DNA from 3 places in the Lysobacter rhizosphaerae genome. Region 3 is predicted to be linked to each of the others. Evidence: predicted binding sites of a transcription regulator. Region 3 holds the regulator's gene; each other region holds the start of a gene.
The links. Region 3 encodes HrcA, which represses chaperone genes, less so after heat shock. Its sites were predicted from a motif close to TTNGCACTCNNNNNNNNNGAGTGCNAA; they were not measured.
Positions count from the first base shown of each region.

Region 1: the regulator HrcA is predicted to act here: its motif matches at 3,303-3,329, upstream of groES (co-chaperone GroES).
Region 2: the regulator HrcA is predicted to act here: its motif matches at 982-1,008, upstream of rpoH (RNA polymerase sigma factor RpoH).

Region 1 is NZ_BAAGXO010000004.1:324,354-332,159, reverse strand. Features, by position in the region: gene ACYVGE_RS08675 (TIGR03118 family protein) at 103-1,188, shown strand; gene groL (chaperonin GroEL) at 1,272-2,912, opposite strand; gene groES (co-chaperone GroES) at 2,970-3,257, opposite strand; gene ACYVGE_RS08660 (helix-turn-helix transcriptional regulator) at 3,799-4,194, shown strand; gene cutA (divalent-cation tolerance protein CutA) at 4,297-4,632, shown strand; gene ACYVGE_RS08650 (protein-disulfide reductase DsbD family protein) at 4,639-7,014, shown strand; gene ACYVGE_RS08645 (TlpA family protein disulfide reductase) at 7,011-7,610, shown strand.
Region 2 is NZ_BAAGXO010000007.1:428,250-436,055, forward strand. Features, by position in the region: gene ACYVGE_RS11075 (NAD(P)/FAD-dependent oxidoreductase) at 1-23, shown strand, start outside; gene rpoH (RNA polymerase sigma factor RpoH) at 87-971, opposite strand; gene ACYVGE_RS11085 (acyltransferase family protein) at 1,091-2,281, opposite strand; gene ACYVGE_RS11090 (RNA polymerase sigma factor) at 2,462-3,046, shown strand; gene ACYVGE_RS11095 (hypothetical protein) at 3,043-3,549, shown strand; gene ACYVGE_RS11100 (DUF4097 family beta strand repeat-containing protein) at 3,584-4,504, shown strand; gene ung (uracil-DNA glycosylase) at 4,581-5,288, opposite strand; gene ACYVGE_RS11110 (response regulator) at 5,355-6,197, opposite strand; gene ftsX (permease-like cell division protein FtsX) at 6,449-7,405, opposite strand; gene ftsE (cell division ATP-binding protein FtsE) at 7,402-7,806, opposite strand, start outside.
Region 3 is NZ_BAAGXO010000003.1:196,413-204,218, forward strand. Features, by position in the region: gene dapB (4-hydroxy-tetrahydrodipicolinate reductase) at 1-257, opposite strand, end outside; gene dnaJ (molecular chaperone DnaJ) at 353-1,483, opposite strand; gene dnaK (molecular chaperone DnaK) at 1,570-3,492, opposite strand; gene grpE (nucleotide exchange factor GrpE) at 3,670-4,170, opposite strand; gene hrcA (heat-inducible transcriptional repressor HrcA) at 4,306-5,361, opposite strand; gene recN (DNA repair protein RecN) at 5,496-7,172, shown strand; gene fur (ferric iron uptake transcriptional regulator) at 7,241-7,648, opposite strand.

The DNA of each region.
Region 1 (7,806 bases), on a different contig from region 3:
ACCTTCGTCGGCGTGGCCGGCATACACCCTTGGCCGCAGCGCCCGCCGCACGCAGCGCTGCGCACTCGCAGTTGCAACTGCACTATCCCAAGGAGAACCGAGATGAAGTCGCTTACCGCGCGCACCTGCGCGACCCTGGCCCTGGCGTTCGCATTCGCGGCCGCCCCCGCATTCCAGGGGGTCCAGGCACACGGAGGATTACGCTTCGAACAGCGCAACCTGGTGTCCGACGGATTCATCCCCGCCGAGCACACCGATCCGAACCTGGTGAATTCCTGGGGCGTTGCCTTCAACCCGTTCGGCTTCGCCTGGGTGGCGAATGCCGATGGCCACACGTCCACGCTCTATGACGGCGACGGCAACGCCAACGCTCTGGTCGTGCAGATTCCCACTCCCACCGATCCCACCGGCGGCTCGCCGACCGGCATCGTCTTCAATGGATCCGGCAACTTCCTGGTCGCGCCCAACCAGCCGGCCCGCTTCATCTTCGCCACCGAAGAAGGCGTCATCGCCGCATGGGCGCCCGCGGTCGACTTTACCCACGCCATCCGCATGGCCGACAACTCGGCCAGCGGCGCCAGCTACCGGGGCCTGGCGCTCAGTGCAAACGGCAACATGCAGCTACTGTACGCATCGGATTTCTTCCACGCGAAGGTCGATGTGTTCGACCAGAACTTCAAGCCGCTGCAGCTGCCGGCGGGTGCGTTCGTTGATCCTGACATCCCGAAAGGATTCGCGCCGTTCGGCATCCATGCCATCGGCGGCGACATCTATGTCACCTACGCCAAGCAGGACCCGTCGATGCTCGAAGACGAGACGGGGCCGGGCCTGGGCTACGTCGACGTGTACTCGCCCAAGGGCACGCTGATCCGGCGCGTCGCAAGCCGTGGCGTCCTCAATGCGCCGTGGGGCGTTGCACTCGCACCGGCAAAGTTCGGGGTCTTCAGCAACGCCTTGCTGATCGGCAACTTCGGCGATGGCCGCATCAATGCCTTCGAGCCGGTCTTCGGCCTCCCGATGGGCCCGCTGCGCGACAAGAACTTCAACCCGATCGTGATCGATGGCCTGTGGGCTCTCGCCTTCGGCAACGGCCTGCTGCACCAGCCGGTCAACACGCTGTTCTTCTCCTCCGGCCCGGATGACGAGGAACACGGGTTGTACGGGCGCCTGGATCTGATCACCCAGTGACAACACGCCCAGTGACAACAGGAAAAAGAAAAGCCCCGCATCGCTGCGGGGCTTTTCCGTGTTACGCGTTCATCGCGGCGCGATCAGAAATCCATGCCGCCCATGCCGCCCATGCCGCCGCCGCCCGGCATCGCCGGCTCTTCCTTCTTCGGCAGCTCGGCGACCATCGCTTCGGTCGTGATCATCAGGCCGGCGATCGACGCGGCGTTCTGCAGCGCGGTGCGGGTGACCTTGGTCGGATCCAGGATGCCGGCTTCGATCATGTCGACGTATTCGCCAGTCGCGGCGTTGTAGCCGTAGGCACCCTTGCCTTCCATCACCTTGTTGAGGATGACCGACGGCTCGTCACCGGCGTTGGTCACGATCTCGCGCAGCGGCGCTTCCATGGCGCGCAGGGCGATCTGGATGCCGTGGCTCTGGTCTTCGTTGGCACCCTTGAGACCAGCGATCGCGGCCTTGGCGCGCAGCAGCGCGACGCCGCCGCCCGGGACGATGCCTTCTTCCACGGCAGCGCGGGTGGCGTGCAGCGCGTCTTCGACGCGGGCCTTCTTTTCCTTCATCTCGACTTCGGTAGCCGCACCGACCTTGATGACGGCGACGCCGCCGGCCAGCTTGGCCACGCGCTCCTGCAGCTTCTCGCGGTCGTAGTCCGAAGAGGTTTCTTCGATCTGCGCCTTGATCTGCTTGATGCGCGCTTCGATGGCGGTGTGTTCGCCGGCGCCGTCGATGATGGTGGTGTTCTCCTTGGAGATCTGCACCTTCTTCGCGCGGCCGAGGTCCTTGATCGTGGCCTTCTCGAGCTGCAGGCCGACTTCCTCGGAGATCACGGTGCCGCCGGTGAGGACGGCCATGTCTTCCAGCATCGCCTTGCGACGGTCGCCGAAGCCCGGGGCCTTCACCGCGCAGACCTTGACGATGCCGCGGATGGTGTTGACGACGAGGGTGGCGAGGGCTTCGCCTTCGACTTCCTCGGCGACGATCAGCAGCGGCTTGCCGGCCTTGGCGACGCCTTCGAGCACGGGCAGCAGCTCGCGCACGTTGGAGATCTTCTTGTCGTGCAGCAGGATGAACGGATCTTCCAGTTCGGCCTGCATCGACTGCTGGTTGTTGATGAAGTACGGCGACAGGTAGCCGCGGTCGAACTGCATGCCCTCGACGACGTCGAGCTCGTTCTCCAGGCCCGAACCGTCTTCGACGGTGATCACGCCTTCCTTGCCGACCTTGTCCATCGCCTGGGCGATGAGGTCACCGATGTTGGTGTCGGAGTTGGCCGAGATCGCGCCGACCTGGGCGATTTCCTTGCTCGTCGAAGACGGCTTGGAGATCTTCTTCAGTTCGGACACGGCTTCGACCACGGCCTTGTCGATGCCGCGCTTGAGGTCCATCGGGTTCATGCCGGCGGCGACCGCCTTCATGCCTTCGCGGATCAGCGCCTGCGCCAGCACAGTGGCGGTGGTGGTGCCGTCACCGGCGTTGTCGGAGGTCTTGGAAGCGACTTCCTTGACCATCTGCGCGCCCATGTTCTCGAACTTGTCGGACAGTTCGATTTCCTTGGCGACGGACACGCCGTCCTTGGTGATCGTCGGGGCGCCGTAGCTCTTCTCGAGCACGACATTGCGGCCCTTCGGGCCGAGCGTTGCCTTGACGGCATTGGCGAGCACGTTGACGCCGCGCAGCATCTTTGCGCGGGCGTCTTCGCCGAAACGGATTTCCTTGGCAGCCATTTGCGGATTACCTCAAAGAGAATTCAGTAAAAAAGAAAATTTGGAAGCGACGCGCGATCAGACAATGACCGCGAAGATGTCGTCTTCCTTCACCACCAGGTATTCGGTGCCGTCGAGCTTCACTTCGGTGCCGCTGTACTTGCCGAACAGGACCTTGTCGCCGACCTTGACCTTGGGGGCACGGACGTTGCCGTTGTCGAAGACCTTGCCGTCGCCGACGGCGACGACTTCGCCCTTGATCGGCTTCTCGGTGGCGGAGTCCGGGATCACGATGCCGCCCGCGGACAGCTTTTCTTCTTCCATGCGCTTGATGACCACGCGGTCGAACAGCGGCTTGATGTTCATGGCAACCCTCGTAAATGCTTGAGTGGTAAGGAAATGGCCTGCGTTTTAGCAGTCACTTCAGGCGACTGCCAGATTCGCGGCGTAGAAAGACCCGGCGAGCCGGGACTGCCACCAGATGGGGCCCAGGGCCGGGCTTTCAAGCGCCGGAAAGAAAAAAGTCCGAACGGGGGAGGTTCGGACCTAAGGGAGAGGGCCAAAAAGAAAGAGCGCGGACAGGGGTTCGCGCTCTTTCCGGTTTGGAGATGGCTGTCCTCGCCCTGGCGCAGTCCCGGCGCCGCATCTCCTTACCTGACGTCTTGTCGAGCCGGCATCCGTGCCGGACCGGGGCAATTTGTGCCGGCGGTTGCCCCTTGTCCAGTATGAAATCGTAGTCATTTGTTGAACATTGGTATCCACAACGCCCTATAAACTCGTCTAAAGCACTGATAGATAAATATTTTGTTTCTGTTCATGATACCAATAGTGAACACCGGCTGGTGTCTGTTGATATCGACGTGACTTTTGGTAACAATCGGCCCGTGTTCATGGAACGGAGCAGGCAATGACGCCCCAGCAGCGCATCCGATTGGCCCGGCGCCATGCCGGCCTGTCCCAAGCCGCCCTCGCCAGTGCGATCGGGGTGCAGCGCAGCGCCGTCAGCCATTGGGAAACCAACAACAGCAAGCACCCCAAGGTCACCCACATGCGCGAGGTGGCCCTGGCTTGCGGGGTGCAGTTCGAGTGGCTCGCTACCGGGCGCGGGAAGATGAGCCTGTCCAGCGATACCGCCCTGGATTCGGTCGCCGCGGCCGATGCGTTGTTGATCGAGGACCCGATCGAGCTGCGCCTGATCCTCGCTTTCCGCGACGCTCCCACCCGTTCGCGCGCGCCCCTGGTGGAAGTGGTCGAGCAACTGGCCTCGCTGCGCACCGGCCGCAAGATCGGCAGCGCGCGCTAGGGCCGCTGCCTGGTGAAGTCCGCAGCCCGCGATTATCAGCCGCGGGCGCGGCACGACCCGTGCTGGAGCTTTGAGTTTGTGGCGGGCCAGTACAATCGCGCCATGTCCGTCCTGCTCGCCTATAGCACCTGCCCTGATGCGGCCAGCGCCGACGCGATCGCGCGCGTCCTGGTGGATGAACGCCTGGCCGCGTGTGTGAACCGCCTGCCCGGCGTGCATTCGACCTACCGTTGGCAGGGCCAGGTCGAGCAGGCCGACGAAGTGCTGCTGCTGATCAAGACCACCGCCGATCGTCTGGACGCCCTGACCGCCCGGCTGCGCACCCTGCATCCGTACGAACTGCCGGAACTCATCGCGGTCGAAGCCTGCGCCGGCCTGCCCGCCTATCTCGACTGGGTGAGTGCGGAAACCACCTTGTCACCCTCCCTGGGCGCCTGATCCCGAATGAGCTTCCCCACCTCGCGCATGCCGCGCGCCTTCCTCGCACTGGCCCGCCAGCTGCTGGTGTGTACCGCCCTGCTGTGGACCGGCGCCGCGCCGGCTTTGGCTGCAGCGCCGTCGTGCAACGACCAGAACAACCTGCTGCCGGTCGAGCAGGCTTTCGTGCTCGAAGCCCAGGCGACCTCTGCCGATCGCATCGCGCTGCGCTGGAAGATCGCGCCGGGCTGCTACCTCTACCGCCACCAGATCCGGGTGCAGAGCGATGCCAGTTTCACTGCACAGGCGCCGCTGATCCCGGCCGGCGAGCCGCACCAGGACGAATACTTCGGCCGCGTCGAAACCTATCGCAATGCGCTCACGGTCAACCTGCCGGGTGAAGCGCACGGCGCGTCGACCACACTGAAAGTGCGTTACCAGGGTTGCGCCGACGCGGGCATCTGCTATCCGCCGCAGACGCGCACCCTCACCGTGGCGCTGCCCGCCGCGGCCGCGGCCGACGAGCCGGTCGTGGCGTTCGGCAGCAATGCGGCGCGCGGTTCCGGCGTGCCATTGAGCGGTGGTCTGCTGGGCAACGCCGGCGCGGGCGCCGTAGATGCCGCGCCACTGCCTCCCGAAGACGCCTTCCGTTTTGAAGCCATCGTCGGCGATGGCAATGCGCTGCTGCTGCGCTTCACTCCAGCGCGTGGTTATTACCTCTATCGCGACAAGACCACCTTCAAGTTCGATGCGGCGGCCGCGAAGGCCGGCATCGCCGCCGGGCGACCGAAGTGGCCGCAAGGCACGGCGCATCACGACGAACACTTCGGCGACGTGATCGTTTTCTTCGACCAGGTCGACGTGCCGTTACCGCTGCAGCGCACGCGCACCGATGCGGCGAAGCTGACCCTGACCACCACCTTCCAGGGCTGCCAGACGGACGGCATCTGCTATCCGCCCATGACGCGGTCGGTGACCCTCGACGTGCCAGCGGGCACGATCACGCCGGTCGCCAATCCCGGCGACGCCGCCCTGGCCGCGGCGGCCGCGAACGGGGCTGCTCCTGCAAACGCTGCGTCGGCTGCAACGACTGCGCAGGCAGGTGACGCAGCGACGGGGACGCAACCCGCAAGTTCCAGCACCACCGCGATGCCCGCCGGAATCCCGCGCGGCGGCAATCTCAATCTGTTCTCCGCGCTCGCGCTCGCCCTGCTCGGTGGACTCATCCTCAACCTGATGCCGTGTGTCCTGCCGGTGCTGTCGTTGAAGGCGTTGTCGCTGGCCGGCAACGGCGAGGACCCGGCGCGCGCCCGCAGGCATGCGCTCTGGTACACCGCTGGCGTGGTGCTCAGCTTCATCCTGCTCGGCGGCCTGGCACTGGCGCTGCGGCAGGCGGGGCTGGCGCTGGGCTGGGGTTTCCAGCTGCAACAGCCGCTGGTGGTGGCGCTGCTGGCGCTGCTGATGTTCGGACTGGGCCTGAGCATGTCGGGCGTCTGGCACGTTGGCGGACGCTGGACCGGCGCGGGCCACGCACTGACCACCAAATCCGGCCCCCTCGGCGACTTCTTCACCGGCGTTCTCGCGGTGGTCGTGGCGACGCCATGCACCGCACCGTTCATGGGCGCCGCACTGGCCTGGGCCTTCACGGCGCCCCCGCTGATCGCGTTGCTGGTGTTCCTGGTGCTTGGCCTGGGCCTGGCGTTGCCGTTCCTGTTGATCGGCTTCGTGCCCGCGCTCGCGCACCGGTTGCCGCGCCCGGGTGCCTGGATGGAAACCTTCAAGCAGGCGCTCGCCTTCCCGCTCTACCTCACCGCGGCGTGGCTCGCCTGGGTGCTGACCCGCCAGCGTGGCGCCGACGCGATCGGCTGGTGGCTGTTCGCCGCGGTACTGCTCGCCTTCGCCGCCTGGGCGTGGACGCGCGCGCGCGCGACCGGCCACCGCTGGGCCATGGTGGCAGCGGTGCTGGCGGCGGTCGCCCTGGCCTGGCCGTTGCGGGTGATCCACACGATGCCGCGTCCGGACACGACCGCCACGCTCGCCGCGCCCAGCGAAGGCATCACCCCGGTGCCCTTTTCCGAACAGCGCCTCGCCGACCTGCGTGCCGCGGGCCGCGTCGTCTTCGTCAACATGACCGCCGACTGGTGCGTCACCTGCAAGGCCAACGAACGCGCCGTGTTCCGCAGCGACGGCTTCCGTAACGCGATGTCAGCGGCCAACGCGGTCTACATGGTCGGCGACTGGACCGATGTCGACCCCGCCCTGACCGCCTTCCTGCAGCGCTATCGGGCGGTAGGCGTGCCGCTGTACGTGGTGTTTCCGCGCAACGGCGGCGAAGGCCAGGTGCTGCCGGTGGTGCTGACCGGCGACGGCGTGCGCGCGGCACTGACCAACGCCGCGCGATGAAGCTGGGGTCGACAGCGAAGCTGCTGCTGGTCGCACTGGTCGCCGGTGGCCTCGGGGTCGCGGCCGGCCTGTGGCGCCACGGCTCCGCTCCGTTGCTGCACACGGAACTCGGCCAACGGGTGCTGCAGGGGGCGCTGTCGGCTTCGGCGCCCAAGCCGCCTGCCGACCTGAAGATCGCCGAACGTGGTGCGATCGTGCCCACGTTCACCGTGCCCACCCTCGGCGGCGAAGCGGTCACCCTGCCGCAGGCCTACGCCGGCCGGCCGCTGCTGGTGAACGTCTGGGCCAGCTGGTGCGGACCCTGTGTCCGGGAAATGCCCGAGCTGGACCGTTATGCCCGGTCCCAGATGGCGAACGGCACGCAAGTGGTCGGCATCGCCCTGGATGACACCGCCGCGGTCGAGGCCTTCCTGCAGCGGATTCCGGTGAGTTACCCGCTGCTGGTCGATGCCCCCGGCCCGCGCGATGCCGGCGTCCGCCTCGGCAACCCCCGCGGCGTCCTGCCCTACTCGGTGTTGCTGGACGCGCAGGGCCGGGTCGTGAAGCAGAAGATCGGCCCCTTCCGGGAAGGCGAAATCGAGGAGTGGGCGCGCTGAGCGCCGACGCCAGGCGGCCAAAAGCCCGTGCGTTTGTGACCCAGCGCGCGGCGGCGCGGCGAAAATCACGGTAGCCTGCCGCCCGGACGGCACCGTTCTAGAGTGACCACTCCAACAACTGCTTAACTCCCTACAACTTCGCCGATACGGTAGCGAACGTCTGGACAGCCGAACCGCCTTGGGCCACACTCCCGGC
Region 2 (7,806 bases), on a different contig from region 3:
GCGGCGACGCGCCGCGTGAATGATGCGGGCAAAAGAAAACGGCCCGGTTGCCCGGGCCGTTCGTCTTTTCATGCTGCATGCGTTGCTTACGCCGCGAACAACGCCTTCATCTTCTTCAGCGCGTTGGCTTCGATCTGGCGGATGCGTTCGGCGGACACGCCGTATTCGTCGGCCAGTTCCTGCAGCGTGATCTTGCTGTCGGCATCGAGCCAGCGACGCTTGACGATGTCGCGCGAGCGGGCGTCGAGGCCGGCCAGGCCCTCGCGCAACAGCTCGAGCTGGTTGTCCTCGCTGTCCGCGCGCTCGTAGGCCTGAGACGGATCCTCGGCATCGGTGCGCAGGTAGGCGGCCGGCGACGGCGGGGCGTGGTCGTCGTCCTCGTCGGTGGGCGCGTCGAAGCCGATGTCGCGGCCGGACAGGCGCGATTCCATCTCCAGCACTTCGCGTTCGGACACGTTGAGGTCGGCGGCCACGGCGCGCACTTCCTCGGCATTCATCCAGCCCAGGCGGGTCTTGGACTTGCGCAGGTTGAAGAACAGCTTGCGCTGCGCCTTGGTCGTGGCGACCTTGACGATGCGCCAGTTCTTGAGGATGAACTCGTGCATCTCGGCGCGGATCCAGTGCACCGCGAAGGACACCAGGCGCACGCCCTGCTCCGGGTCGAAGCGCTTGACCGCCTTCATCAGGCCGATGTTGCCTTCCTGGATCAGGTCGCCCATCTGCAGGCCGTAGCCGTTGTAGCCACGGGCGACATGGACCACGAAGCGCAGGTGTGAGTGCACCAGGTCGCGCGCGGCGTCGAGGTCTTCTCCGTCGCGGAAGCGGCGCGCAAGCGCCTGCTCGTCTTCGGCGGTGAGCACCGGGATCTGGTGCACCGCGCCGATGTAGGCATCCAGCGAGCCGATTGCGGTCAGGCCATTGAAGGCCGGAACCGGGAGGTTATTGGCGATAAGGGCGGTGTTCTGGGTCATGGCAGGCATCTTAGCAGTCGGGTTATGGGACTGCTAAACCCCTCGGAAGTTCCGGTGCGTTGCATTCATGGAACGCGGTTTGGGCCGTCCCCGGCCCCGGTAGCGGCCGATTTCCGGGCTCAGCCACCGCCGGAACCGCCCGCGCTACCGCTTTCCGGCGCTCCCGGCGCCGGGGAGGCCGGCGGCACCCATTCCGGGGCCGTGGCCATCGGCCGGACATCGTGCCGGGCCGGCTTGCGGCCATTGAACAGATAACCCAGCACGGCGTAGCGGCGGACCAGGAAGTGGTGGAGCGTCAGCGACACCATCGATGCGACTGCCAGGACGATCAGGAACTTGATCCCGGCCGCCAGCGGCACCGACAGCAGCACCGTCGCCATGGCAATGACCGTCACGTGGTGGAACAGATAGATCGAGTAGCTGGCGGAAGACAGGTACGCGAAGGTGCGTGACGGCCGGTTCGCCCATTCGCGGAACAGGGAGAACAGAACCCGCACCACCATCCACCGCAACAAGCCTTCGCCCAGGAAGTACGCGACGCGGAAGACGGAGTCCGCGCGCCCGTAGGTCAGCAGCATCACCGCCGCTCCGCCCACGGCCAGTGCGATCACCAGCCAATCGCGCCGGGCGAACCGGTCGAGCAGCTCCGGACTGGCGCACAGCAACAGCCCCGTCAGGAAGGCGGGAAAGTAGACCAGCAGCTCCGCCGGACTGGCGCTCCCCAGCAGGGGCTCATTCCAACCGGGACCGGCAAACCGGCCCAACATCCCTACCGTCATCGGGGTTGCGACCAGGGCGAGCAGCACCAGGGGCAGGCCCCAGCGTCCACGCAGCCAGGAGGCGACGATCCCATCGGGGTCAGCCAGGCGGCGCAGAAACGGCGTCAACATGGCGACAAGAGCGAAATAGAAAACCAGGGAAACCAGGAACCACAGGTGGGAAACCCAGTGCCCGCCGACCCAGGCGGGCAGCAGCGCGCCCTGCAGAAACCCGGCATCGCCTCCGTCGCCGATCACCAGCCGCACCTGGACCAGGTTGAAGGTCAGCAGCGTCGCCAGCAGCGGGACCAGCACCCGGCGCATGCGGTCGCGCAGGAAGTCCCGCACCGGCCACCGGACCAGCAGGTACATCGCGAAGTAGCCGGCGACGACGAAGAACGCCGGCATCCGGAACAGATGGATGCCGGCCACCAGCCAATCCAGCGCTGGCAGGCGGGCCTGGTCCTTGACCTGCCAGGCGTCCGAGTCGTACGGCCGCGCCGAATGGAGCACCACCCCCAGCAGCATCAAAACGCTGCGCAGCGCATCCATGTAATGAAGCCGTGAGGCCCCATTGCTCATTCGCGTGCCTTTTTGCTTACCGGGGGATATCCAAGCAAACGCGATGCCTAGGCGCATGCGGCCTGATGCGGCGTGATGCGGCCTGAATATGGGACGCCCGCCGCGGCGACCCGCTTAAACGCCTGGGGACGCCCATGCATCTGTATGGCTATGCTCGCCGCCGTGATGCCCATCGAAACCGACCACCCCGACACCGGGGCCGACGACGACCGCGCCCTGGTCGGCGCGGCCGCCCGGGGCGAAGTGGCGGCCTTCGAGGCGCTCTACCGGCGCCACGCCGGCCGCATCCATGGCGTGATCGCCCGGCTGGTCGGCGGTCATGGCGCCCGCGCCGAAGACCTGACCCAGGACGCGTTCGTCCGCGCCTGGCAGGCGCTGCCGGCCTTCCGTTTCGAATCGGCCTTCGCGACCTGGCTGCACCGGCTCGCGGTCAACACGGCGCTGATGGACCTGCGCAGCCGCAAGAGCCGTCCGCAGGACGACGGCAGCGAGGACGCCTTCGACGGACTGGGCGTCCCCGATTCCGCCGGCTACGGCACCGCGCTGTCGATGGACCTGGAGCGCGCCGTCGCCAGCCTGCCGCCGCGCGCCCGCGCGGTACTCGTGCTGTACGACGTGGAAGGCTGGCAGCACGAGGAAATCGCCGCCGAACTCGGCATGGCGGTCGGCAGCTCGAAAGCGCAATTGCACCGCGCCCGCCATCTGTTGCGGACGCGGCTGGAGGCACACGCATGAATACCGGTCACGACAACTCCCACGACAGCAACGACTTCCCCGACGCCCTGCGCTGGCAACTGCGCGCTCTGCGCCAGGACACCACTCCGTCGCACGATCTGTGGCCCGGCATCGCAGCGCGCCTGGCCACGCAGCAGGCGCCGGTGCGCCGGTCGCCACGGTGGCTGGGACCGGTCGCACTCGCCGCCAGCCTGGTCCTGGCCGTGGGCAGCGTGGGCTGGTTCGCCCGCACCGCCGGCGTCACCGCGCCGTCGCAGGCGCAGTCGCCGACCCTGGTGCAACGCGAAGCCGACGGCCTTTCGCGCCAGTACCAGGCCGCATTGCAGGAAGTGCAGGTGCCGATGCCGCCGAGCCTGCAGCCCACGGCCGAGGCGCTGGACCGCGATGTCGCCCTGATCCGCGCCGCACTCACCCGCGACCCCGATTCGGTCCGCCTGCTCGAACAGCTGCGCCGCACCTACGCCCATCGCCTCGCGCTCGCCCAGCGCGTCGCCTACACCTGATCCTTTCGCCTACCTGCTGTTCCGGAGAAGTCCCATGTCCCGCGCCCTCGCCCTGATGACCGTCGGCCTGTTCGCCATCCCAGCGCTGTTCCACGACGCACTCGCCGCGACGCCCATCAACGAAACCCGCGCGTTCGATGCCCGCGGCCACCTCAGCATCGAGAACGTCAAGGGCAGCATCGAAGTGCGGGCCTGGGACCGCCGCGAGGTGAAGATCGAAGGCAGCCTCGGCCAGGGCGTGGAGAAGCTGGAGATCCTCGGCGACGCCCAGCACCTGTCGGTGAAGGTGAAGTACCCCAAGAACGGCGGCCTGGGCTTCTTCTCCGGCAGCGACAAGAGCGAACCCTCGGAGCTGCGGCTGATGGTGCCCTTGCAGGCCGACCTCGACATCGACGCCGTATCGGCCGACATCGACGTCAGCGGCATGGCCTCGGACGAACTCTCCATCGACAGCGTCAGCGGCGACATCAGCGTCGTCGGCGCACCACGCGAAGCGACGATCGACAGCGTCAGCGGCGATCTCAAGCTGATCCTCAACAGCCCGAAGGTCAGCACCGAGAGCGTGAGCGGTGACATCGACCTGCGCGGCCGCCTCAGCGACGAGGTGCACGTGGAAACCGTGTCGGGCGACATCGACGTCTCCGGCCACCAGAGCAGCGTGCGCAAGTTCAGCGGCAACACGGTGTCCGGCGACATGCGTATCGACACCGCATTGACCGCCGGCGGACGCATCGGCCTGGAAAGCGTGAGCGGCAATCTCACCCTGCGCGTGCCCGCGAACCTTTCCGCGCAGGTGCGCGGGGACAGCTTCAGCGGCGACCTCTCCGCACCCGACGTGGAGATCAGCCGGCCCAAGCATGGCCCGGGTTCGAACTTCGAGCACCGCTACGGCAGCGGCGACGGCGAGATATCGCTGAAGTCGTTCTCCGGCGATGCGCGCCTGCAGTTCGACTGAAGTAGTTCGACTGAAGCAGCGCGACGACGCATCCGAAGATGCCGGGCCCCGCCCGGCATCTTCGTTGGCAGCTCCGCTACGCGATCCGCTCGCGCGGCGGCAGCGACCAGTCGATCGGCGCCATGCCGTGTTGCGCGAGGTAGCGATTGGCAGCGGAGAAATGTCCGCAGCCGATGAACCCGCGATGCGCCGACAGCGGCGAAGGATGCGGCGCCTTCAACACCAGGTGCCGGCGTGGATCGATGACCTTGCCCTTGGCCTGCGCATAGGCGCCCCAGAGCATGAACACCAGGTGCTCGCGTTCGCGGTTGAGCGTTTCCACGATGCGGTCGGTGAAGCCTTCCCAACCCTTGCCCTGGTGCGCGCCGGCGCGCCCCTCCTCGACGGTGAGTACGGCGTTGAGCAGGAGCACGCCCTGTTCCGCCCAGTGCCCGAGGCACCCGTGGCCGGGCCGCGCGATGCCCAGGTCGCGCTGGATTTCCTTGTAGATGTTGTCCAGCGACGGCGGTACCGCGACGCCGGGTTGTACGGAAAAGCACAGGCCATGCGCCTGGCCGAAGCCGTGGTACGGATCCTGGCCGAGGATCACCACCTTCACCGCGTCGAAAGGCGTCGCATCCAGCGCGGCGAAGATCTGCGGTCCCGGCGGGAAGATGCGCGCGCCGCTCGCCCTGCGCTCGCGCAGGAACGTCGACAACGCCTGCATGTCGTCGCGCTGCAGGTAGTCGCCCATGCGCGATTTCCAGGAAGGGTCGAGCCGGATGCGTTCGCCGATGTCGTTCATGCGCACAGGATACCGCTGCGCCGCGCGCCGATTACGCGTTACGCGTTACGCGTTACGCGTTACGCGTTACGCGTCGAGCGTGCGCTGCTCCGGCATCTTCGCCACGCGCAGCTGGAACAGCGTCTTGGTCACCAGCAGGCGCTCCTCGATCGGCTTGAGCACGAGATCGTTCGCACCCATGCGCAGCAGCTCGCTCTGGTTGTCCGGATTGGCGTCGCCGGTCATCACCAGCACCGGCAGGCGGCGCTTGCCGTAGCCGAAGTCATTGCGGATCCGGTGGAGCAGGTCGCTGCCTTCGAGTTCGCCCTTGAGGTAGACGTCGGTGAGAACCAGGTCGGCGCCCGGATCGTCGTTGCCGCGGTGCTGCTCGAGGTACTCCAGCGCCTCTTCGACGCCGACGAAGTGCACGACGACCAGGCCGTTGCGTTCCAGCATGCGCTTGGTCGCGAGTGCGACCACCTTGCTGTCTTCCACGTACAGCACCCGGGCGCCCGGGATCGATTCGGGCTGCACGTAGCCGCGGATGAAGGCCGCGAGCGCGCTGTAGCCCAGGCCCTTGTCGAAGTAGTCGGTGACGTCCTCGGTGAAACGTCGCGCTTCCAGTGCGTCCTGGGCATTGCCGGAGACGACGATGATCGGCACATACGCCTGGCCCGACGCTTCACGCACCGTGCGCGCGAGTGCGATGCCATCGCCATCGGGCAGCACCAGCGAAGTGGTGACCAGATTGACCGCGCCCCGCGCCAGCGCGTCGCGCGCTTCCCCGATGCTGCCGCATGCCACGAGTTCGGCATCGGCGACTTCGCGCACCAGCACATCGCCGATCATCTTGCGCACCAGCTTGCTGCCGTCCACCACCATCACGCGTGGCGCGGCCTTGTCGAGGTGGCGCAGATCCTGCGAAGACATGAGATTGCGAGGACGGCGGAGTGGGCGAGTCGCGAGTGTACGCGCTGCCTGCTGCGATTACGCGGCGATGTTGCGACGCCGGTCGGCTTTTCGATCAAGGAATCGCTGAACGAAGTTCGGCGATTCCTGCGGCACCGGGATGTGCCGCACGCGGGCAAGCACGCAAGTGCTTGATCCGCGTAAGCCGGGGTCGAGCTTGGCTCGAGCCCGGCGTGTCTGGAAGATGTCCCGGAGGGACTCTTTCAGACTACTCAAATGTCCGTCGGACGGGTCTGGCGCAGGTAATGACCGGTCACGAAACCGGCGCCGAGCCAGCCCAGGAGACCGGCCACGAGCACGATCGCGGCTGCCTGCGACGGGTCGAACCCGCGCAGGGCGAAGCTGCTGCCGTAGCTGCGCGCGAGTTCGGCGAGCGGCGCGCGCAGGGCGATATCGGTGGCGGTGAGCAGGGCGAGCGCGAACGCGCCCGCCAGCAGCCCGTAGCACGCGCCCAGGTACAGGAAAGGCCGGCGGATGAATCCATCGCTCGCGCCCAGCAGTTGCAGCACGCCGATCTCGTCGCGACGCGACTGGATGTCGAGCCGCACCGTGTTGCCCACGACCAGCAGCGCGCCCAGGCCCAGCAGGCCGGCAAGCACCCACGCCAGGCGCGCGCCGAAACGCAGCCACTGGTCGAGGCGATGGCGCCAGCCAGCGTCGTGCCGGACGACGTCGGCTTCGGGCAGTGCCTGCAGCGATTCCGCGAGCGCGCCTTCATCGCCCGCACCGTTGTCACTGCCTTTGGGCGTCACGATCAACAGGCTCGGCAACGGATTGCCTTCGAGCGCGGCGAGCGCATCGCCGAGGCCGCGCTGGCGCAGCTCTTCGAGACCCTGCTCCGGCGTACGCAGTTCGACCTGCGCGACGTCGCCGCGTGCCTTCAACTCCCCGGCCAGCGCCCTGGCGCGGTCCACGCTGACATCCGTCTTGAGGAACAGGCTGACCTGGCGCGACTGCTGCATGTCGCCGGCAAAACGTTCGACGTTCCGCAGCGTGGCCCACAACCCCAACGGCAGGGCCAGCGCCACCGCCATCACGCCGATGGTGAGTGCGGTCGCCCATGGCTTGCGCAACATGCGACCGAGGCTGGCCACCAGGCTGTAGACGTGGTGGTCGAACCACATGCCGATGCGCGACTGCGCCTTCATGGCGTCGACTTCGATGTTCATTCGGCCAGGTCCTGCGGCGAGATGTCGTCGACGAGGCGGCCCTGGTTGAGCACCAGCACGCGCTTCTTCATGCGCTTGAGCAGGTTGAGGTCGTGGCTGGCGATGAGCACGCTGGTGCCGCGCTCGGGCAGCGAGGCGAACAGGTCGAGGATCTCCGCGGACAGGGTCGGATCCAGGTTGCCGGTGGGCTCGTCGGCCACCAGCAGCTTCGGCTCGCCGATGATCGCGCGGGCGATGCCCACGCGCTGCTGCTCGCCTGCGGAGAGCTGGCCCGGCAGGGCATTCGCGCGCGCGCCGAGGCCGACCTTTTCGAGCACGCTGCGCACGCGCTTGGCGATGTCGCCACGCCGCATGCCACGCAGCACCAGCGGCAAACCGACATTGTCGGCAACGCTGCGGTC
Region 3 (7,806 bases):
GCATTCCGCGCGACGCAGGCGGACAGGATTCCGTCGAACCCTTCCGCCAGGCTGAAGTCGATCGCGACGTCGAACTCGGGCAATCCACCCAGCTCGCTCGCGGTGAATTGAGGAATGCCGTCGACAGCACGCGAAGAGACCTTGCGCGAAACCGCGGCGACGACCTGCAGATCCTGACGTTCGGCAGCCAGCCGCAACAGCGCCTGGCCCATGCGCCCGGAGGCGCCGTGGATGGCAATTCGGGGATGCGTTTCCATGTGCGCAGGCTAGCGTGTCGGGCGATTGTTTCCCAGCATCACCCACGAAACGAGGTGCGCAACCCGGGTCCCGGCTTGGCAGACACCGCTTCGATTCAGGAGGTCATCCGGTCCCAGAAGCCCTTCACGCCATCGATGAAGGTCGACGAGCGCGGTGAATGCTTGCGTGCGCCGTCGCCGACGAAAGTCGCCTCGAACTGCTCCAGCAATTCGCGCTGCTCGGTGGTCAGGTTTACCGGTGTTTCCACGACGACGCGGCAATACAGGTCGCCCGGGGAGCGGCTGCGCACCGATTTGACGCCACGATCGCGCAGGCGGAACTGCTTGCCGGTCTGGGTCTCGGCGGGAATGCGCAATTCGACTTCGCCATCGAGCGTGGGCACGCGTACGGAGTCGCCCAGCGCGGCCTGCGAGATACGGATCGGCACGTCGCAGTGCAGGTCGTCGCCGTCGCGTTCGAAGATCTCGTGCGGACGCACGCGGACCTCGACGTAGAGATCGCCCGGAGGCGCACCTGCCGGGCCGGCTTCGCCCTCGCCCGTGAGGCGGATGCGGTCGCCGGTGTCGACGCCCGCGGGAATCTTGACCTGGAGGGTCTTGGTACGTTCGACCCTGCCCTGCCCGTGGCAGTCGCCACAGGGACTGGCGATGGTCTTGCCGCGGCCACCGCAATGCGGGCAGGTCTGCTGCATCGAGAAGATGCCGCGCTGGAAACGCACCTGTCCGCGGCCATGGCAGGTTTCGCAGTTCTCCAGCTTGCCATCGGAGGAACCACTGCCCTTGCAGGACTCGCATTCGTCGAGCGTGGGGATCTCGATTTTCCTGTCGATCCCGCCGACCGCTTCCTCCAGCGACAGCTCCATCACGTAGCCGATATCGGCACCGCGGCGTGGGCCACGGGCACCCGTGCCACCTCCGAAGATGTTGCCGAAGATGTCGCCGAAGATGTCACCCATGTCGGCGTAACCCGCGCCGGGACCACCGCCGCCGCCCATGCCGTGTTCGAACGCGGCGTGGCCGTGCTGGTCGTACATGCGGCGCTTGGAACCATCCGACAGGACTTCGTAGGCTTCCTTGCATTCCTTGAACGATGCTTCGGCAGCGTGGTCGCCCGGGTTGCGATCCGGGTGGTACTTCATCGCGCAGCGACGGTAGGCCTTTTTCAGGTCTTCATCGCTGGCCTCGCGGGCCACACCCAGGACTTCGTAGTAGTCGCGCTTGCTCATCGTTGCTGCCATTCCCCGTCACTCCGAAACACCGACGGGCAGACCGTGGCCTGCCCGTCGTATTGCTGTCATCTATCCGGTTCGCCTCAGGACTTCTTGTCGTCCTTGACTTCGGTGAACTCGGCATCGACGACGTCATCCTGCGACGGACCTGCACCGGCCGGACCGGCGCCCATGTCCGGGCCCGCCTGGCCGGCGGAGGCCGCGGCGAACAGCGATTGCGCGGCTTCTTCCAGCGCCTTGGCCTTGGCTTCGATCTGCGCCTTGTCGTCGCCGCGCATCGCGGTCTCGAGCTCGGCGATCGCGCCTTCGGCACGGCCGATCACGTCACCCGGCACCTTGTCGCCGTTGTCCTTGATCGCGCTGCGGGCGGAGTGGATCAGGCCATCGGCGTGGTTGCGGGCCTGCACCAGCTCGTGGAACTTCTTGTCCTCTTCGCGGTGCGCCTCGGCGTCCTGCACCATCTTCTGGATTTCTTCGTCCGACAGACCGGAACCGGCCTTGATCTCGACCTTCTGTTCCTTGCCGGTCTTCTTGTCCTTGGCGGTCACGTGGACGATGCCGTTGGCGTCGATGTCGAACGACACTTCCACCTGCGGCATGCCGCGCGGCGCCGGCTCGATGCCGGACAGGTCGAAGCGGGCCAGCGACTTGTTGTAGCGGGCCTGTTCGCGCTCGCCCTGCAGCACGTGCACGGTGACGGCGGACTGGTTGTCCTCGGCCGTCGAGAAGACCTGCGAGGCCTTGGTCGGCACCGTCGTGTTCTTCTCGATGATCTTGGTGAAGACACCGCCCAGGGTTTCGATGCCCAGCGACAGCGGGGTCACGTCGAGCAGCAGCACGTCCTTGACGTCGCCCTGCAACACGCCGCCCTGGATCGCGGCGCCTACGGCGACGGCTTCGTCCGGGTTGACGTCCTTGCGCGGCTCCTTGCCGAAGAAATCGGTGACGGCCTGCTGGACCTTCGGCATGCGGGTCTGGCCGCCGACGAGGATCACCTCGGAGATGTCGGACGCGCGCAGGCCGGCGTCATTCAGCGCGACGCGGCACGGTTCGATGGTCTTCTTGACCAGGTCATCGACCAGCGACTCCAGCTTGGCGCGGGTCAACTTGATGTTGAGGTGCTTCGGGCCCGAAGCATCCGCCGTGACGTACGGCAGGTTGACTTCGGTGTGCTGCGCGGAGGACAGCTCGATCTTGGCGCGCTCGGCCGCGTCCTTCAGGCGCTGCAGTGCCAGCGGGTCCTTGCGCAGGTCGATGCCCTGGTCCTTGTTGAACTCGTCGACGAGGTAGTCGATGACGCGCTTGTCGAAGTCTTCGCCGCCCAGGAAGGTGTCGCCGTTCGTCGACAGCACTTCCACCTGCATTTCACCGTCGACGGACGCGATCTCGATGATCGACACGTCGAAGGTGCCGCCGCCGAGGTCGTACACCGCAACCTTGCGGTCGCCGCCCTTCTTGTCCATGCCGTAGGCCAGCGCGGCCGCGGTCGGCTCATTGATGATGCGCTTGACGTCGAGGCCCGCGATCCTGCCGGCGTCCTTGGTCGCCTGGCGCTGGCTGTCGTTGAAGTAGGCCGGGACGGTGATGACGGCTTCGGTGACGGTTTCGCCCAGGTAGGCTTCCGCCGTCTTTTTCATCTTGGCCAGCACTTCAGCCGAAATCTGCTGCGGCGCCATCTTCTTGCTGTCGGCGGTTTCCACCCAGGCATCGCCGTTGTCATGCTGGGTGATCTTGTAGGGGACGAGACCGATGTCCTTCTGCACTTCGGCATCGGTGAACTTGCGGCCGATCAGGCGCTTCACCGCATAGAAGGTGTTCTTGGGGTTGGTCACCGCCTGGCGCTTGGCCGAGGCGCCGACCAGCACTTCGCCGTCCTTGGTGAACGCCACGATCGACGGCGTGGTGCGATCGCCTTCGGCGTTCTCGATGACGCGGGCCTTGCCGCCTTCCATGATCGCCACGCACGAGTTGGTCGTACCCAGGTCGATGCCGATGATCTTTGCCATTGGTGTTTCCTCTTGCGAATCTTGGTCGTTGATGGCGGTGTGAACCGCTGATGTGGGCTATTTGGGGCTGGGGGGCGGTCGGTTCAAGCGTCCTGGAAACACAGCCCGTGTCTCGATGCCCTCACGCGCTGCGGCGCGTTCGAGCCAGTCGCAGACCGACTGCGCCCGCGGCGCCCCTCAGTCGTGCTTGCTGATGGTCACCAGCGCCGGACGCAGCAGGCGATCGTTCAGCAGCCAACCCTTCTGGTAGACCTGCACGACGTGGCCGGGCTCGTGGCCGTCGCCATCAACCATGGCCATGGCCTGGTGGTGTTCGGGATTGAAGGGCTTGCCGGCGGGATCGACCGCGACCAGGCCGTTGTCGCCGGCCACCTTCAGCAACTGGCGCAGGGTCAGCTCCATGCCTTCGCGCAGGTGCTGCGCGGTGTCCGCCTTTACGGCGAGGCCGGCCTCGAGGCTGTCGACCACGGGGAGCAGGTCGCCGAGCAAGCGCTCATTGGCGAACTTGCGGGCCATCTCGATATCGCGGGCGAGGCGCTTGCGCTGGTTGTCCAGCTCGGCGCGCTCGCGCAGCGATTCTTCGCGCAGCTGGGCCAGTTCGGCCTTCAGCGTTTCCAACTCGGCGACGAGGGGATTGGGAGGGGTGACGGCGGGATTCTCGCCGGTGGCTTCTTGCATCGGTTCGGTCGTCATCTTGGGCGTGGGTCTGCCTTGCGCGAAGTGCGCACCCTGCTGCAATGGGGCCGGGGCAAAGCCGATTCAAGCGCCCCGGGCCCGCGACTGCACGACGATCGCGGTTCTTACCGGAACGGCCTACCGGGACGGCTCGGGCTGGATCGCGGCCCCGAGCGCCTCCGCAGCGGCCTGCACCACCGGGATCACGCGCTCATAGGCCATGCGGCTGGGGCCGATCACTCCGAGCACCCCCAACACCTGCCCTCCAGCGGCGTAGGGGGCGGTCACCAGGGACATTCCTTCCATCGGTGCCAGGCCGGTTTCCTCGCCGATGAAGATGCGCACGCCCGTGGCGCGAACCGTGCGCTCGAGCAGTTGCAGGATCTCGCGCTTGCGGGCGAAGGCTTCGAACAGGTCGCGCAGACGATCGAGGTCGGCCAGTTCCTGCACGCCCATCAGCCGGGTCTGCCCGGCCAGCACCATGTCATCGTGGCTGGGGGCGAGTACCTGTTCGGCCAGCTCCACCGACTGCGCAAGCAGCGTTTCCATCTCGTCGCGGGCGCTGCGCAGCTCGCGCAGCAGGCGGGCGCGGATATCCGGCAGCGTCCGCCCAGAGAAATGGGTGTTGAGGTAGTTGGCGACGCGCTCCAGTTCGCTGGCATCGTAGGGCCGGCGCGTCTGGATGATCCGGTTCTGCACCTCGTTGTCCGAGAACACCAGGATCGCAAGCACGCGCTGCGCGTCCAGCGGGACGAATTCGATGCGACGGAAGGCGAACTGCTCGCGCCGGGGCACACTCACCACGCCCACGAAGTGGGTCATCGCCGAGAGCAGTTCCGACGCACTGCCGAGCAGGGCCTGGGTTCCGGAGCCCGCCGGCAGCTCGCTGCGCAGGCGTGCGACCTCACCTTCCGGCAATGGCCGGACCTGGAGCAGCGAGTCCACGAACAGGCGGTAGCCCTGGGCCGTGGGAATGCGCCCGGCCGAGGTATGCGGTGCGCTGAGGAGTCCCACTTCCTCCAGGTCCGCCAGGATGTTGCGGATCGTCGCCGCGCTCACGTCCAGCCCCGCGTGACGGGCCAGTGTCTGCGATCCCACCGGCTCACCGCTCTGGATGTAGCGGCCGATCAGCGTGCGGAGCAATTGCCGCGCACGGGGATCCAGGCTGGTGTAGTCGGGGAAATGACGATTCATGTGGGCCATATAAAGGCGGCAGGGGGGCTACGCAAGCTTCTGGGCGCCGATCGTTTCAATTTGTGAGACGCAACCCGGCTACATCTTGCCTCGCTACCCTTTTCCGAAACTGGCCGCCGCTACAATCACGCCCCATGCTCGTCCACCTCGCCATCAAGGATTTCGCCGTCGTCCGCAGCGCGGAACTGGATTTCGCCCGCGGACTCACCGTCATTTCAGGCGAGACCGGCGCCGGCAAGTCGCTGCTGGTCGACGCCCTCGGACTGCTCTCGGGCCTGCGCGCCGACAGCGGCGTCGTCCGCCACGGCGCCGAGCGGGCCGAGCTGACGGCGGGCTTCGTGCTCGATGACGCCTCCGCCGCCCTCGCCTGGCTGCGCGAAAACGCCCTGGACGAAAGCGAAGACGACTCGGTTTGCCAGATCCGGCGCGTGATCCGTGCCGATGGCGGTTCGCGCGCATGGATCAACGGCCGCCCCGCGACCGTCACCCAGGTCACCGAGCTGGCCAGCCTGCTGGTCGAGATACATGGCCAGCACGAGCACCAGGCATTGCTTGCGCGCTCCAGCCAGTTGGCTCTGCTCGACGCCTACGGCCGCAACGACGCCGAACTCATCGTGGTGGCGAAGGCGGCCGAGGCCTGGAGCGAGCTGCTGCGCGAGCGCGAAGCCCTGCTCGCGCAGGGGGATGTCTCCGATCGCATCGGCTGGCTGGAACACCAGTTCGCCGAACTCGAGCGCGAGGCCCTCGAGCCCGATTCCCTTTTGAAGCTGCAGGCCGACCACCGTCGCCTCGCCCATGCTGCTGGCCTGATCGCCGCCTGCGATGGCGCCTTCGCGCAGCTGGGGGGTGACGAAGGCCCCTCGCTGTCGCGCGCCCTGCACCATGTTCGCGGTGAACTGCAGCGCGTGGCGGAGCACGAGCCGCGACTGGCCGAGGTCGATGCGATGCTCGACGCCGCCGCGATCCAGATCGACGAGGCGCTGGTCATGCTCGACCGGGTGCGCAGCGACCTCGATCTCGACCCTGACGCCCTCACGCAGTTGGAACACCGCCTCGGCCGGATCCATGAGCTCTCGCGCAAGCACCGCGTACCCGCCGAGCAACTCGCTTTCCAACGCGATTCGATCGCCGCGGAACTGGAACGACTGCGCGGTGCCGACGAACGCCTGCAGCGGCTCGATGGAGATATCGAGCGGGCCACGACTGCCTGGAGCCAGGCCGCCGGCATCCTCGGCGCGAAGCGCCGCGCAGCTGCGGCGGCACTGTCGAAGGACACCACCGCCCTGATCGCCGAACTCGGCATGGGCGGCGGTCGTTTCGAGGTCGCACTGGAGCCGATCGAAACCGGGCGCCCCGACCCGCAGGGTGGTGAGCGCGTCGAATTCCTGGTCGCCGCCAACCTGGGCCAGCCCGCACGTCCGCTGCGCAAGGTCGCCTCGGGCGGCGAGCTTTCGCGCATCTCGCTGGCGATAGAAGTTGCCGCTCTAGGCCTCGATGCCGTGCCCACGATGGTCTTCGACGAAGTCGATTCGGGCATCGGCGGCGGGGTCGCCGAAATCGTCGGCCAGAAACTGCGCGCTCTCGGCGCTTCGCGGCAGGTGTTGTGCGTAACCCACCTGCCCCAGGTGGCCGCGCAGGGGCATGCCCATTACCGGGTCAGCAAGGCCGCGAGCGAGGGCGTTACCCAGAGCGCGGTGCAGTCACTCGATGCGAAGCAGCGCGAGGAAGAACTCGCGCGGATGCTCGGCGGCGTGGAGATGACCCGCGAGGCGCGCGCGGCTGCGAAGCGCCTGTTGGCGGACGTGGAGTAGCTGCGCGAGCCCGGCGATTCGATAACCCCGCGCGCTGCGGCGCGCCCATCGATTCAGTGCCAGATGATTTACCGCGGCGCCTTCTTGCGCACGTAGAGCACCAGCGAGTGCTCTTCGATCTCGTATCCGTGCTGCGCGGCAATCTTGCGCTGCAGCTCCTCGATCTCGCTGCTTTCGAACTCGGTGATCTTGCCCGTATCGACATCGACCATGTGGTCGTGGTGATGGCCCCGGTCCAGTTCGTAAACCGACTGGCCGGCCTCGAAGTTGTGTTTCAGCACCAGCCCGGCCGCCTCGAACTGGGTCAGCACGCGATATACCGTCGCGAGGCCAATGTCCTCCCCGTGCTCCAGCAGGTGACGGTAGATGTCTTCGGCCGTCATGTGCCGGGGCTTGGCCTGCTCAAGCAGGCTGAGGATCCGCAGGCGCGGATGGGTGACTTTGAGTCCGGCGTTGCGAAGGTCTTCGGATTCCATGGGTTTCCTTCAGTCCGGATGGCCGCGATCGACAAACCGGGTGCCGCGGGCGCCGTGGGCGTCGTGGGAAAAACGGCCCGGAACGGCGGATGAACATGTCCGCGGCCGGGCCGCGTGGCGATGGCTTCAGTGTATCATCGGCCCCTGTTTCTACTGTC